Linked DNA regions of Alkalinema sp. FACHB-956. The protein of the gene in region 2 interacts with the protein of the main gene of each other region in a pairwise test. Links are inferred from orthologs where the notes say so. Each region holds a gene or a part of one and is shown on either strand. Other genes may lie near its edges.

What was found. Proteins that work in one complex are often made in the same cells at the same time.
Region 1: the proteins of H6G21_RS24010 (region 2) and H6G21_RS06065 interact in binary tests that used the Escherichia coli proteins (3 or more experiments, as listed by UniProt). The link is inferred for Alkalinema sp. FACHB-956 from one-to-one orthologs.

The regions. Positions count from the first base shown.
Region 1 is NZ_JACJRC010000003.1:200,270-208,183, reverse strand. Bases 1,722-4,646 are described here. They hold H6G21_RS06065 (penicillin-binding protein 2), read left to right. Parts: upstream 1,722-2,258; coding sequence 2,259-4,034; downstream 4,035-4,646. Other genes in these bases: H6G21_RS06060 (cation diffusion facilitator family transporter), read right to left, coding at 4,257-4,646; H6G21_RS06070 (hypothetical protein), read left to right, coding at 1,722-2,237. In the rest of the region: H6G21_RS06075 (GAF domain-containing protein), read left to right, coding at 1-1,493; more of H6G21_RS06070, read left to right, coding at 1,701-1,721; more of H6G21_RS06060, read right to left, coding at 4,647-5,201; H6G21_RS06055 (HNH endonuclease), read right to left, coding at 5,337-5,582; H6G21_RS06050 (hypothetical protein), read left to right, coding at 5,639-5,902; H6G21_RS06045 (KGK domain-containing protein), read right to left, coding at 5,927-6,346; H6G21_RS06040 (KGK domain-containing protein), read right to left, coding at 6,430-6,798; H6G21_RS06035 (KGK domain-containing protein), read right to left, coding at 6,898-7,263; H6G21_RS06025 (KGK domain-containing protein), read right to left, coding at 7,563-7,914. UniProt on the Escherichia coli protein: Essential cell division protein that catalyzes cross-linking of the peptidoglycan cell wall at the division septum. Required for localization of FtsN.
Region 2 is NZ_JACJRC010000043.1:13,684-21,517, forward strand. Bases 401-3,245 are described here. They hold H6G21_RS24010 (FtsW/RodA/SpoVE family cell cycle protein), read right to left. Parts: upstream 2,568-3,245; coding sequence 1,233-2,567; downstream 401-1,232. Other genes in these bases: H6G21_RS24005 (folate/biopterin family MFS transporter), read left to right, coding at 401-1,174; H6G21_RS24015 (hypothetical protein), read right to left, coding at 2,624-3,235. Outside these bases: more of H6G21_RS24005, read left to right, coding at 1-400; H6G21_RS24020 (alcohol dehydrogenase catalytic domain-containing protein), read right to left, coding at 3,368-4,408; tRNA 2-thiouridine(34) synthase MnmA, read left to right, coding at 4,547-5,611; H6G21_RS24030 (AbrB/MazE/SpoVT family DNA-binding domain-containing protein), read left to right, coding at 5,768-5,995; H6G21_RS24035 (nucleotidyltransferase family protein), read left to right, coding at 6,209-6,541; H6G21_RS24045 (Uma2 family endonuclease), read left to right, coding at 6,894-7,478; H6G21_RS24050 (Uma2 family endonuclease), read left to right, coding at 7,602-7,834.

The sequences.
Region 1 (7,914 bases), on a different replicon or contig from region 2:
GTGAGATTGATCTCCAATTGTTGGAGCGGACACCCAAAGCCGTTGGGATTGAGAACTTGGAGGATGATTTACGGTTTGCTGCTTGGCGTAATCCTTTGCTGGAATTGGGGGTGCGATCGCTGGTGGTGAGTCCTACCGCAGCGGGCAAAGCGGAAGGTGGCCTAGTCATTATTTGCCATGAGATGCCGCGATCGTGGACGCAGGCAGAACAGGATCTCGTCGGTAGTGTTGCCCAGCAAATCGGTTTGATTTTGCACCAGTGGCAACTCCAAAAACGTCTTGATCAGCAACAACAGTTGGCTAATAGCATTCAGCGCAGTATTACTGGAATGCGCCAGAGCTTGACGATCGAAGCCTTGGAACAATCGGCACTGCGATCGATCGCCAGTGTCTTAGATGCACCCTTGGCCTTTCTGGTGTCCTGGTTTCCCGGACGTCGGGTGGGACGTTTAGTCGTGTCGATTGATCAGTCCGATCGCCGCTATGCTATCAGCAATAACCTAAAAGTCTCGGTTCATGCTGATCCCCTGCTGCGGATGGCCTTGGAAAATGCGGGCGTTATGGCGTTACGGGCGAGTCAGGTGCCGGGGGAAAGTCGGCAATGGCTCAATACCCAGGGCATGGGCCAACTGCTGGCGATTTGCCTGCGTACCAATGCGGAAGATGAACCTGCGGGGGTGCTCTTTGTGGCCGATGACGATCAGCGGCAATGGGACGATCGCTATCTCAGTGCCTTGGAACTCCTGGCGGGGGAACTGGCGGGCACTCGTCGCCACCTCAAGCTGGAGCGCATCCTACAGGGCGAACGGCTCAAGCTGGAGCAAATTGGGTGGTATAAGCATCGCCACCTGGAAGAAATCTATCGATCGACCCACTCTGGGGTGCAAAAGCTCCTGGATCTGGCCAAACCGGGCTCCGATTCTCTGATTGCGACCCGTCAGCAACAAATTCTGCGTCAGATGAATGATACGCTGGCTCCGCTGTCAGTCGCCCTAACGGAAGAACAATGGCAACTCAAATTTCGCCAGGAAACCCTCCCATTAATTGGCTTGGTGCGGCGCACGATGGATCGCGCCGATGCCATCCTGAAGGAGCGCCAGTTGTGGTCTCAGGTGCACCATGAAGATAACCCGGTGGTGGTGGGTGATGCGGTTAAGCTGGAAATGGTGCTGTATGAATTGCTCTTCAGTGCCTGTTTGCGATCGCCTGCGGGGGGCCGCATTGACATTTGGTGTCGCCAGTTCGATCGTCGGTGGATTGAGGTGGCGATTACCGATGACGGGACGATCGAATCTCGGTTGCTCCAGGACTTAGAGGGCAATTCGATCTTGGATCCCTTGGCTCCCAGTACCTTGAGCCAGCCGCCGGGGCTGCACTTTGCGGTTTGCCGGGAGCTCATCAAGGCGATGCAAGGGGACTTGAGCCTGAGCCGCTTGGAGGATGGTCGGGTGATGAGTCGTCTGATGTTGCCGTCGGGGCAGGGCAATCGTTAAGCGGCAAGTGCGATGCGATCGACCCAGCAATCAAAGCAATCTACTGAGCAATCTACGGAAATTTATGAATTAGCGGAGATCTTTCGAGACAGGTGTGCTTAAAATATAGGGCATTCTTCAATGTGCGGTTCTTAGCTTGAGACTCCCTATTCTCAGGTTGTGATAGGACTATCGCGTTCTATATCTGTAGGTATACGGTCTGTAGGTATGCGTTCCCGTCAAGCTGACAAACGACCCTCTCGTTCGCCCTCTCGTGCTATGCGCCAGGGGACAGCAGATTCTAGGCGATCTTCTCGCTCCCCACGATCGGGGCAGTCGGGACAGGGCGCTACAGTGACTTCTCTGCGTTCCCGCCAAACCGTGCGGACTCTGCCTACCCCGCCCAGCCTGCCATCTTGGTTGCGATCGATATTGCAGGTGCAGCAGTGGAGTGTGGGCATCACATTGGTTTTAGCGGGCAGCGCGATCGTGACCTATGGGTTAACGATTTATTCGCAGCAACTATGGGGCAAAGAATTTGCTCGCTTGGAGCAATTTCGCCGCAATGAGCGACAACTGACTGCGAACAGCGAACTGATGAAGAATGAAATTGCCAAAACAGCGAATCCTGCTGACTATGGCTTGGTGCCTCGCAATCGGGATCACCTGATTATGATCAAACCTGCACCTCCCCGCCCACCCAAGGAGGTGAAATCCCCAGATCAAGAAGCACAAGCTCGTCCTATTTCCCCTGTCGGATACTAACTATTTCCTAGGATACTTAAGGTGCGTTACCCTTCTGAGGCTTCCCGTCGTCGTCCCGCTCGATCGATCCGGTTTCCCCGCAAGCCGGAAACCCAACCTTCGATTGGGCGACTGCGCTTAGTCTGGGGTGTGTTGTTGCTTGGGGTCGGGCTCTTGGGCACCAACCTAGTACGACTCCAGGTATTGCAAGCCAATGATTTGGTGGAGCGGGCAAAGCAGCAGCAGACGACCTATCTCAAGCCTTTTATGCCCCGGCGTCCGATCGTCGATCGCAATAACAATGTTGTGGCGATCGATCAGCCGTCGATTACGATCTACGCCCATCCTCGCTACTTTGGAGCGTTGTCTACGGCGGAGGTGGCTGCCAAGTTAGCGCCGATCCTCGATCGGCCAGTGGCGGAGTTACAACAAAAATTGGATTCTGCGAAGAGTGGTATTCGGTTGGCAGATAGCTTGAGCGAAGATACCGCCAACCGCATTAAGGAACTCTACATCGACGGTTTAGATTTCACGCCGTCCCAGCAGCGTCTCTATCCTCAACAGGACGTAATGGCCAATATTTTGGGCTATGTGGATGTGCAGCAGAAGAGCCAGGGGGGCGTGGAATTTAGCTACCAGCATTTGCTCGATCGGGCAGCGAAGGCGGTGCGTCTGAACCGCACGGGCATGGGGACGATGCTCCCGGAAGGGGTGCCCAATGGCTTTGTCCATGAAGATGACCTGCGGTTACAACTGACGATCGATAACCGGCTTCAGCGGGCTGTCCAAGGCATTTTGTATCGTCGGGTGAATGAATTTGGGGCGAAGCGCGGCTTGGTGCTGGTGATGGATGCCCAGGATGGTGGGATGTTGGCGATGGTGACCAATCCCACGTTTGATCCCAACCGCTACTGGGATGTTAAGGACATGGCGGCGTTTAAGAATTGGGCCTTGACGGACTTGTATGAACCGGGTTCGACCTTTAAGCCAATCAATGTGGCGATCGCCTTGGAAGCGGGGACAATTAAGCTAACGGATTACTTTAACGATACGGGTGCGGTGACGGTTGAAGGCTGGACGATTAATAACGCTGACAATGCGGGGCGAGGGTCGATCAGCCTGACGGATGTGATGAAGTATTCCAGTAACGTGGGGATGGTGCGGATTGCCCAAACGATGAAGCCGTCGGTGTACTACAGTTGGCTAGAACGCATTGGCTTGGGGCAAACCTCGGAGATTGATCTGCCCTTTGAGGCTCCGGGCTATTTGAAGGATCGCAAGATCTATATGACTTCGCCGATCGAAGCAGCGACAACGTCCTTTGGCCAGGGGTTTGCCTTAACGCCGATGCAACTGGTGAAGCTCCATGCCATGCTGGCGAATGGGGGGCGGATGGTGACGCCCCATGTGGTGCGGGGTTTGTATGACAGCCAGGGTAAGCCCCACTGGCAGCCCCAGAGATCGATGCCGAAGCAGATTTTTTCCCCCAGCCATACCCAAGCGATTCTGCGGATGATGGAGGCGGTGGTGTCGGAGGGGACGGGGAAGGCGGCGCAAGTTCCGGGTTATCGGGTGGCGGGGAAAACGGGGACGGCGCAAAAAGCGACGGAAAGTGGTGGATATTCGGCTTCTCGGTTTATTACGAGCTTTGTGGGGATTTTCCCGGTGGATAATCCGCGTTATGTGGTGCTGGCGGTGTTGGATGAACCGGGGGGATTGGCCTATGGGGGAACAACGGCAGCGCCGATCGTGAAGGAGGTCATCGAAGTGGTGGCTGGGGTGGAAAAAGTTCCTCCCAGTAAGGCGGATCCTCAGTAGTTTTACGGATGGTTTTACGAATGATTTTGCAAACGATTGCGTGACCAATCATGGCGCTAATTATTTTGCCGATCGTGCGATCAATCGCGATCGCACTTGCTTCTGCAATCTGCTCAGTAATCTGCTCGGCAATTCGCTAACAGTGTTTATGCGCTAAGAGTGTTTACGCGCTAAGAGTGTTTACGCGCTAACTAATGTGCTTGTGCTAACTAGTGTGCACGATTATCGACCATCGAGTTCCCGATCGGGATTGCGTTTGGGGAGGTCTTGGGGATAGATCGGTTCGCTATCAATGGGATCGATGTCCACGACGACTTGGACGGGGCCATAGCGATCGCGCAGGTTGGCTTCGATTTGTTGTTTGACCCAGTTGCTAGCGCTGTGGAATTCGGGGTGTAGGACAATGCGCAGGTCAATCCACACTTGCCGACCGACAACGCCCCGCGATCGAATTTGGTGGCAGTGGGTGACGCCTTGGACTTGCCGCACGATTTGGCTGATGGCTTCGGGGGCGATGGCAATTTGCCGCAGCATCAGGGGGAGTTGAATGTCGAGGACGCGCCAGCAACTGAGTCCGGCGGTGATGACCATGGCGATCGTGACGAGGGGATCGAGCCAACTGTAGCCTTGCCATAGACCGAGCAATGCCACGAGCAAAATGACGAGTAACCAGGCGTCTTTGAGGAAGTGTTGGGCGTTGGTGCCGAGGGCGAGGCTACTGAAGCGTTGGGCTTGGCGGTTTTGCACGATCGCGAGGGCCACCTGGGCAATGCAGACCAAGGCCAGGACTTGGATCATGGCGGGGGTGACGGTGAGGCGAGGCAGGTGGGCGAGGCTGGGGCTGGCGGTGAGTTGGGTGAGGGCAAGGCTAGTAAGCCCCAGGCCACCAAAGCCGAGGAGGGAGACGAGGAAGAGGGCAAGGCTGGATTCGAGGCGACCGTGGCTCCAGACTTCGCGTCCGTTGTGGCGGTAGGGGAGGAGGACAGCGATGAGGCTGAGGACGGTGCTGAAGGCGTCAATGACGGTGTGGAGGGATTCAGCGAGCAGCATGAGCGATCGGGTTTCCCAGCCGATCCAAATTTTGACGGCCAATGACAAGAGGGCTAACCAGAGGTTCGCCAAAAGTACCTGTTGACTGATGCGATCGCGGTTGCCTGTTTCTGCCATAGCCCATAAGCTACCACGGAATGCCGATCGTAAACTGTCCATGCGCCACACGTGTCAAATTCACTACACCCATGAGTCCCCATCATGGCACTGAATTCTGAAAACGCACGATATTTTTCGGGTGGGCGATCGGGGTTAGTGGAAGTGGGGATCGAAGCGGGGGTCGAAGCGATCGCGTTTTTGGGCGTTGCAGGTACGGCATAGGGTTTGGAGGTTGCTGAGGTCGTTGCTGCCGCCGCTGGCGAGGGGGATAATGTGGTCGATTTCTAGTTTGGCTTGTTGGCTGGTTTTACCGCAGCTTTGGCACTGGTGGTTGTCGCGATCGAGGATGTACTGGCGCACCGCTTTCGGAATCGTGATTCGGGATGTTTTTTCAGGCATTTTGAGCTTCTCAGATGGGTGCTAAACTTCGATCATGATAGGGGCAGTGACAACCTATGAAGATGATTAAAATTACAGAGGCGAATGATTCACTGGCAGACTACGTCGCTAATCTGACAGAAGAAATTGTTGTTGTCACGAGTAATGGACAGCCGATCGCAGCGTTAGTGAATTTGGAAAATGTTGATCTGGAAAGTCTATCATTGGTGACTAATCCGAATTTTCAGTCCATGATTGAGCGTTCAAGGGCACGGCGACAGCAAGAAGGTGGAATTTCCAGTGAGGAAGTGCGCCGTCGTTTGGGGCTAGCTCAATCATAGAGAAATAAAGTTTCCAGGTTCTTCCTATACTTCAGTATCAGATATTGTCTGCCGAATTTCGTCTAACGGTGAGGCGTCAGATTCTGCGTCATTCGGGCAGAATTCCACATTGATTTGAACAGTAATTTTCATTTTCCCATGTTGCCAGCCAGACCCATCTGTTTTTAGCGTTTCGCAAGTAACACCTTCACTAAACCAGTTTTGATAGTGAGAGTATTCCTGTCGCCCATGACCAGTTTTATAGTATGAATAAGTTTCCAGGGCATTATCTTTGAGATATCGATTGATAATCTCCGCTAAATTGCTGTCTGTCAAAGCATGTTCCAAGACTTCACAAAATGTGCCAATCTTATGCATTTGAGGTCGGAGATGGGGTTGTCCAATAGGCTGAAATGAAACAACATCATCTGGGCTGAACGGCCCTAATATTGACTTATTCAACATTCTTCGAGTACCCAAAAATCAAGAAAAGTCTTATGGAAGTCGGTTTTTATCAGCGAATCAATGCTGATATGAAAACTAAGCAATCAATTATCAGATATTGTTTGCCGAATTTCGTCTAAAGGTGAGGTTTCAGATTCTGAGTCGGGAACTGCTTCTACAGGTTCTTCGGGTTCATCCGGCTGAAATTCTAAAACTAACCGAACCTTGCCAGACATCCATTTAGATTTTCCTGGTTCTAGAAACTTACACTGAATTCCTGCACTTAGAATCTGTTCCGCATCGCTCACATGCATTGCAGTCGTCCCATTCCAAAGTCTTTGCTGAATTCGATCAAGTAATCTACGAATTATAAATGAATCATCTCTCAACATTTCGTAGTGTTGACCATAGCATAGGAAATCAAGAACTCCGTCATTACAACTTGATAGGTCAATTGGTTGTGGTTTAGTCATAACTATGTGTGGATAATGATTGTAGTCAGGGTATGGCAGGTAGCCCATTGCTCACAAGATGGCTACCTGAAAACCCAATCTTACTCAATGCAAGTGGTATTAATCATTCGAAATTTCTTGACGGATGCCATCAAGAGGAGAAGCCCCGGAATCCAAAGCTGATATTTCTTCCGGTGTTTCTGGTTCATCAGGAATAAACTCTAGCGCAAGTCTGACCTTCCCAGATATCCATCTATGAGATCCCAAGGCTAAATATTTACATGGAATACCATCACTGGCAAAGCGTTGTCCTTCGTCAGGCCCAATGCATAGAGAAGTCTCATTTGCTAGCTTCCGTTTAATTCGTTGTATCAAATGAGAAATGACAAAGGCATCATCCTGGAGCAGATTTCCCTGGCGATCGTGCTTGAAGGTGATAACACTTAAATCATCATTCGATAAATTCATGGATTTTGGATTAGTCATCACTTACTCCCCTAGCTGAAATTGTCGAATTTGGTCAAGATCGTTGAGTTCGGTGTCTGGTTCGTCGGGACAGAAAGCCAACACAAGTTTTAGTTTACATTTCTTCCAAGGTTGACCAGGCCGAAGGATTTCACAATCAATCCCATCAGAATATAAGGCATACTGCTTTTTCGAACAACGCAATTTTGCTTGACTCAACCAATCATTAATCCGAAATGTAGCTTGTGACATTATGCAAGCATCATCTAAGTTATCTACCGTAATAACATCATCCTGAGTCAAGAATTCAAGTTTCGAGTTCATACCACGCCTTCACTCCGAATTTCATCTAGTACTGAATCAGAAAACATCGAATTCTCAGCTTGCAACTCCTGGGTATCGGATTCATCAGGACAAAACTCCAAATAAACCCGTAGCCTCATTCGGCCTGAAACCCAGCCATTGCTCGATGGCGTCATTATCTGCCCAGGCACGCCTTCATGGGTAAACAACCGAGTACTCAGATAGGGCTTACCTGAAACATAGTATTTTTTGCCCAACACGTTACCAATTTGTAGCCAAAGCTGCTGTGCTACAGAAGCGAGACTTGTGATGCGAACAACACTCGAATCACAAGCAAAAACCCCTTCTGTTTCATGTTCGATCGCTCTA
Region 2 (7,834 bases):
CCCCTACCTGATTCTTTCCGGTATTTTAGGGGTTGCGTCTTGGGTTTCTCTGGCCACCTTGGTACACAGTGGCTGGTCTGCGACGTTAGCGATCGCCCTGGGCTCGCTGTCGATCGCCATGAGCGATGTGATTGTCGATTCGTTGGTGGTTGAGCGGGCACGGGCAGAGTCCCAAAGCGCAGCGGGTTCCTTGCAGTCCCTCTGCTGGGGCGCTTCAGCAGTCGGTGGTCTTCTGACCGCTTACTTTAGTGGATCCTTGCTACAACAGTTCAGTACCCAGACCGTTTTTTTAATTACGGCGACGTTTCCCTTGATTGTTTCTGCTGTCGCCTGGTTAATCGCAGAAACTCCACTGGATGAAAAGCCAAACTGGGCTGTCATTACCCAACAGTTTGGGCAACTGAAGCAAGCCATTTCCCAAAGAAGTATTTTCTTGCCCACCCTCTTTCTGTTTCTCTGGCAAGCTACACCCACTGGGGAATCTGCATTTTTCTACTTCACCACCAATGAATTGGGATTTGAGCCGGAATTCTTAGGGCGAGTGCGGTTGGTCACTAGTTTCGCTTCGATCGCGGGCATTTGGATCTTTCAGCGATTTTTGAAGAAAATTTCCTTCCGCGTCATTTTTGGCTGGTCTACGGTGATTGCGTCGGTGCTGGGCCTATCGGCGCTGATTTTAGTCACGCACCTCAATCGGGAACTGGGGATTAGCGATCGCTGGTTCAGCTTGGGCGATAGTTTGATCTTGACCGTCATGGGTCAAATTGCCTTCATGCCTGTCCTGGTACTGGCGGCGCGCTTGTGTCCCCCCGGTGTGGAAGCCACTTTGTTTGCGTTGCTCATGTCTGTGGTGAATTTGGCTGGCTTTGTTTCCTACCAAGGTGGCGCATTCATGATGCGCTGGCTCAACGTCACCGATCACAACTTTGAGCAGTTAGGGCTGTTGATTTTAATCACCAACCTGATGAGTTTACTGCCCCTACCTCTGTTAGGCTGGCTACCCTCAGCAGCGGAACTGCCCACGGGAGATGAAGAAGTTCCAGTGGCGATCGAACTCGATAGTTCCGCCTCCAAACATCTGGGTCAGCCATTTTTGCCGGATGTCATGGCGGAACGAGTGGTTGATCGGGTAACGGTTAAACCCGCTAGCACTGCAACCAATCCTCAGCAATAAGCAATTATTTTCACGAAATCCCCTGATTTTCACGAAATCCCTTTTTTCACAAAATTCCCTAGGGGCGCGATCGCCGTCGGCGCGATCGCGCCTTGTTTGTTGGCTTCTGGTTTGTCAGCTTCTGGGATGCTTTGGGCGAAGATGAGGTGTGATCGCCGCGCATTTGAAACTTTTTCAGCCAAGATTGGAAAAAATTCGGGCGAACGGGCTTGGGAAAGGGAACCACCGTCGGACGCGGAATTGCCGCTTCTGGGAACGATACGACTTCTGCTTCTGTATTCTCCCGCGCGACCCTGATTAATAGCGCCACGGAAATAAAGCTGGACAACATTGAACTACCGCCGTAACTCCAGAGCGGAAACGGTAAGCCCGTAGTCGGCAGTGTGCCCGTTGCCACACCAATATTCAAAATTGACTGCCCCACAATCAGCACAACAATCCCGATCGCGACTAAGCGGTGCACAATATTTTGGGCTTTTTGGGCGATATAGAGTCCCAGTGTGGCATAGGCCACCAGCATGAGCAGCAACATCACCCCCCCCACGAGACCAAACTCTTCAGAGAACACCGCAAAAATAAAGTCAGTGTACTGAATCGGCAAAAAACCTAACTTTTGGTGCGATTGACCATAGCCGGTGCCAAACCAACCTCCCGATCCGATCGCCATCAAGCTCTGGGTTAACTGATAACCATCACCCGTAGGATCCGCCCAGGGGTTGAGAAACGAGAGCACTCGTTTGCGCTGGTATTCCCGAAAAGCAATACTCAAAGTTGCCAGTAACACCCCACCGACCGCTGTACTGACTAAATAAACCCAAGGTAAGCCAGCCGCTAGGGCGATCAACCAGATCACCATGCCACAGAGCGCAGTGGTACTGAGGTTAGGCTGAATCAGAATGCCCAGCAGCACCAGGCAAAACACCCCCAGCCAAGTCAGTCGTTTTTTCCAAGTCAGACGATCCCACTGGCCAAAAATCCGGGCACTTTGCAAGACCAGAAAGGGTTTGACAAATTCCGACGGTTGTAGCAAGAAAGGACCGATCGGGATCCATCGTGCGGCCCCTCCGATAGACGCAAAGCCCGGTAAATCCGTGACCCAAATTAACCCAAGAAACAGTAACAAGCCCCAGTGAGCCGTGGAAAGTAGGGTGCGCAGGGGGGAATGGATAATCCAGTTAAAGCCCACCAAACCAACTAAGGCAAAAATTGCTTGACGTTGGAGGTAGTACCAGCCATTGCCAAACTCATTGTCACCCGCCGGATAGGAAGCGGAAAACATCACCATCAATCCCACCAACAGCCAAATAAAGGTGAGCCATCGTGCCAAGCGAGCTTCGATCGCCCAATCCTTGGCCGTGGTGTCAAAAAAGGGAATGAGGTAACGCAGTTGCATGGCGAGTGCCGATTCTGGATAACTACCGATTTTGGATAACTACCGATTCTGGATAACTATCGACTCTGGATATCGGACTCTACTTTAGCGAGATCTTCGTTGAGAAAGACGACGATTTTTCCGGCGTAGTTCAACCCCTTAGGATTACGCGCCACCTCAACCCAGTAGGCAAAGCGACGACCCCGACGCAGTTCTCCCTGGAGGGCAGCGGCGATCGGCTTATTTTGGCGCAGGGCATTCCGTTCTTCCTGGGCTGTGGGATAGCTGTAAACGACTTCGGCCTGCTCGTAGTCCTGGGTAATTTCCAGTCCATAGATCGATCGCAGCGCTTCTTCTAGCCGCGCTTTGGTGACGCCGTAGAGCATATCAAATAGTTGCAGCGATTCACTGCGCACCACCCCACTCGAAGCAGACTTGCGGGTTAGTTTCCCCGGTGCAAACATCGACGCTTCAAAAATCATGCGCTGGGAGGCCGTGTTGCTCCGCCGCACCGTTAATTTTTCCCCCGGACCGGGTTTGAGACTGGGGGTCGATCGCAGCCAAGTGGCGACTTCATCAGTAGATTGTCCCGGTAGGGCGATCGCCGAAGGAGTCCAGACGCTAGACAGCCCTGTACTGAAGGCTAAAACCAAAGCGGCTAACGAGATTCGAAGCTCAGTGCGCTGCATAATTCGACCTTTCAAAATCCTGTACTAAATCGAGTCTGGTAAAGGTGGCTAAAACTATATCTTGGAATCTCTCGATCGACACAAAAGATTTTCCACAATTTACGCTGCTCTAGCATTCCCCCGACCTTTGCCTCACGGTTCCATGGCAACCTTGATAACTTTGCGATCGCGCATGTCGGCCAAGGCTTGGCCCAACTGATCCAGCGGTCGGTGGTCACTAATCAATAATTCCAAGGGGGCAATGCCACTGTGGATGAATTGGAGCGCTGCCCGGACAAATTCCGGGGTGTTGTGGAAAACGCCTTTGAGGGTGAGTTCGTTATAGTGCAACTGCTCAGTATTGACGGCAATCGTTGTATTTTTGGGACAACCGCCAAACAGGTTGATGGTGGATCCGGGTCGTCCACAGGCGATCGCCAATTCCCACGCACTGGGCACCCCCGTCGCTTCGATGACAATATCGGCTCCCCAGCCCTCGGTCAAACTCCAGATTAATGCGGGAATATCCGCCACCTCGCGATGGAGAAAGGTTTGGGTTGCGCCCAGTTGCTCCGCGATCGCCAACCGTTGGGGACTGCCACCGAGGACAATGATTTCCGAAGGTTGACCCACGCGATACCCCGCCGCCAAGGCCGCCACAAACAGCAACCCGATCGCCCCATCGCCTAACAAAACGATGCGATTGCCGGGACGGGCATTCGATCGGGCAATGCCATGCAGCACACAGGCCAAGGGTTCGGTCATGGCGGCCAGGGCAAAGGGTAACTCGTCAGGAATCGGCAACAGATTTTGGGCGACGATCGGCGCGGGAATTTTGACCCGTTCGGCAAAGGTGCCGTTATTGAATAGTAAATTTTGACAGAGGGAGAATTCCTGCCGCTGACAGAAAAAACATTGGCCACAGGGGGCAGAGTTATTGGCCACGATCCGATCGCCCACCTGCCACTGGGTCACGCCCTCCCCCACTGCGGCGATCGTGCCTGCCACCTCATGGCCAAACAAAGTCGGAGGTTTGAGCATACGGGCATGGCCACCCCGTCGCCACACCTTCAGGTCAGTGCCGCAGGTCGTCGCCGCCTTGACTTGAATCACCACTTCCCCCGCTGCGGGTTCTGGGTCGGGAACGGTTTCCAGTTTCAGGTCTTCCTGTCCGTAGAGTACAGCCGCTAGCACGATCGATTGGGTCTCCTGCGAAAGTGTGACCGCGATCGTACTGGGTTTCGGGGCCGTTAGCGCGGGGGAAATGCTAGCCTAGATAGGTCAATACTACGCATAGCGCCATTCTGAGGCGATCGCGCCATACCAGTTGCCATGAAAAAGGTTGTCGTTGGACTTTCCGGTGGGGTAGACAGTTCCACTACTGCGGCTCTCTTGCAGGATCAAGGATATCAAGTGGAAGGCATGACCCTTTGGTTAATGAAGGGCAAGGGGCAGTGCTGCTCGGAAGGGATGGTGGATGCGGCGAAGCTGTGCGAAAAAATGGGCGTCCCCCATCACATCGTCGATAGCCGAGACAACTTTGAAGAAAACATTGTGAATTACTTGGTGGAGGGCTATCGCCAGGGAATTACACCGTTGCCTTGCTCCAATTGCAATAAGGCGGTGAAGTTTAGCCCCATGCTGGATTATGCCCAACGGGAATTGGGGATTGACCTGATTGCGACGGGACATTACGCCCGCACTCGCTACGATGAGGCGACGGGACGCTGGCAATTACTGCGGGCCTTCGATCGCAATAAAGATCAGACCTATTTTCTTTACGATTTAAGCCAGGATGTCTTGGCCCATGTGATTTTTCCGTTGGGTGAAATCCAGAAAACGGAAACGCGCCAACTGGCCAACCAATTTGAATTACACACTGCCGACAAGCCGGAAAGCCAGGATCTCTGCTTGGTGGAAGCGAATGGTTCCATGCAGGCATTTTTGGATAAGTACATTACCTCCACCACAGGCGACATTGTTGATCAATCCGGCCAGGTGTTAGGTCAGCACGGTGGCATCCATCACTATACGATCGGGCAACGGAAGGGCTTGGGTATTGCCTACAGTGAGCCGCTCTATGTGATTGGCTTGGATGCGGTGATGAATCGGGTCATTGTTGGAACGAAGGAAGAGGCGTACCAGACGGAATGCACGGTACAGCGGGTCAATTGGGTGTCGATCGGTCAACCCACGGCTCCCATCCAAGCGGAAGTGCAAATTCGCTATCGATCGAAACCTTCGCCAGCGACGATCGTGCCGTTGGAAGAGGGTCGAATCAAGATTTTATTTAGCGAACCTCAACTGAGCATTACCCCCGGTCAAGCAGCGGTTTGGTATGACGGTGAAGTGTTACTGGGGGGCGGCATTATCGAACGGCCTGCAACGTCACCCTGAAACACCTAAATATCACGCTGCAAAATCAAAACTCCTAGCACAATTGAAACACCTAAAACAGGTGTAGCGATCGCACCAGATGAAGCGACGGAAACGACTTGGAGCAACAATCAACTAGAAGCCTCAGATATCAAACTTACCTAGAGGATCTACACCATGAACACTGCTCAAATTAGCACCGATGGAACCCATCAAATTGTGATAATCCCCGAAGACTTCAAAATGTCGGGCACTGAGGTTTACATCAAAAAAGTTGGAGGTGCGATCGTTCTGATTGCTAAAGATGCCCCCTGGCAGTCCCTGTTTGACAGTTTAGAGCAATTCTCTGACGATTTTATGACCGCTAGAGAGCAGCTCCCCCTCGACATTCGAGAGGCATTTTAGATGCAATACCTGCTTGATACCAACATTTGCATTTATCTGATCAAGCAAAAACCTCCCAAGGTATTGGAACGATTCAACACCCTAGCCATTTGCTGCCCATGCCCTAAGCCTTGGTGCTACGTTGGTCAGCAACAATGTACGAGAGTTCTCACGTGTTGACAATCTATCTCTAGAAAACTGGGCGGAGTGAACTACGGTAAAGGAACAAGTGAGATGACGATTGCGGCGATCGAACTACCGATGGAAAAAATTGCTGAGTTTTGCGATCGGTGGCAAGTGACAGAATTTGCCCTCTTTGGTTCCGTCCTACGCGATGACTTTCGCCCCGACAGCGATATTGATGTGATGGTGCAATTTCATCCAGAAGCCCATCCAACCCTATTCGACTTAGCTTACATGGAGGACGAATTAAAGGTACTCTTTCAGCGTGACGTTGATTTGGTGACCCGTAAAGGGATTGAGACAAGTCGTAACTACCTGCGTCGCAACGCAATTCTCTCCTCTGCTCAGGTAATTTATGGAACGCGATCTTCAATCTCTGCTTGATATGTTGCAGTCTGCTCAAATTGTGATGAACTACATTGCTGGGCGATCTCAAGACGAATTAACAAGTGATTTACAATTTCAAGATGCAATGATCCGCAGACTTCTGATTATTGGTGAAGCCTCAAAACGGGTTTCTGAAACAACTCGGCAAACCTTAACCACTATTCCTTAGACCGCAATCAGTGGGATGAGGAATCGGCTGGTACATGAGTACGACGAAATCGATTTAGATGTTATTTGGGATACTGCTGTCAATAGTTTACCAAATTTGATTTTAGAGCTAGAGAAAGTAGTTCCTCCTAATGAATAGCTTGGATCAATTCGCAATTTGAAACCTTGGGGGCAAAATCTCATGATGATGCAAGCTGAAGAGAAAAAAAGCTACACACCAGATGAGTATCTTGACTTTGAGGTGAGTTCAGACACACGCCATGAGTATATCAATGGAGAAATCATTCCCATGACGGGCGGCACCCCTGAACATAATGAAATTGCCAGTATTCTTAATGCAGCCCTGAGAATGAGCTTAAAAGGTCAACCCTACAGTATTTTTGTGGCTGATCAGCGGCTCTGGATTCCCGATCGCCAGCTTTATACCTACCCAGATGTCGTGGTTGTCCCTCGGCCAATCCAGCGACAACAGGGGCGCGCCGACACAATTACAAACCCTGTAATGATTGCTGAAGTCCTTTCCAAGTCAACCAAAAACTACGATCGTGACGAGAAATTTGCTGCTTATCGCACTATCCCAACATTCCAAGAATATCTATTGGTTGATCAATACATTCCTCATGTTGAGCAATACGTCAAAACTGATGCTCACCAATGGATCTTTACTGAATATAACGATATGAATTCATCAATTTCCCTATCGTCCATTCCCTTAGAAATACAGTTAGCTGATCTCTATGAAAATATTGAATTTGGATCATCATGAAAATTTTGAACGTAGGCATAGAGTGAGCCATTCTCTTTCAGAGAGGCGATGCTAACGAAACCGATGAAGTGACGGCAAACAGTGAAATGCACGAGCCACTAAAACCTTGGAGGTCAACCTAACATGATTGCTCAACTGGAAACAAAACGCTACAGCACTGATGAATATTTAGAACTCGAAATTGTAGCTGACATTCGCAATGAGTATCGCAACGGAGACATTATTCCTATGAATGGTGGAACACCCAACCATAATGATATTGCTGGTAATTTGTATATCCTATTGAAGTCCACCTTAAAGGGAAAAAAGTACCGAACATTCTATGCCGATCAACGGCTTTGGATTCCTTCAGTGAC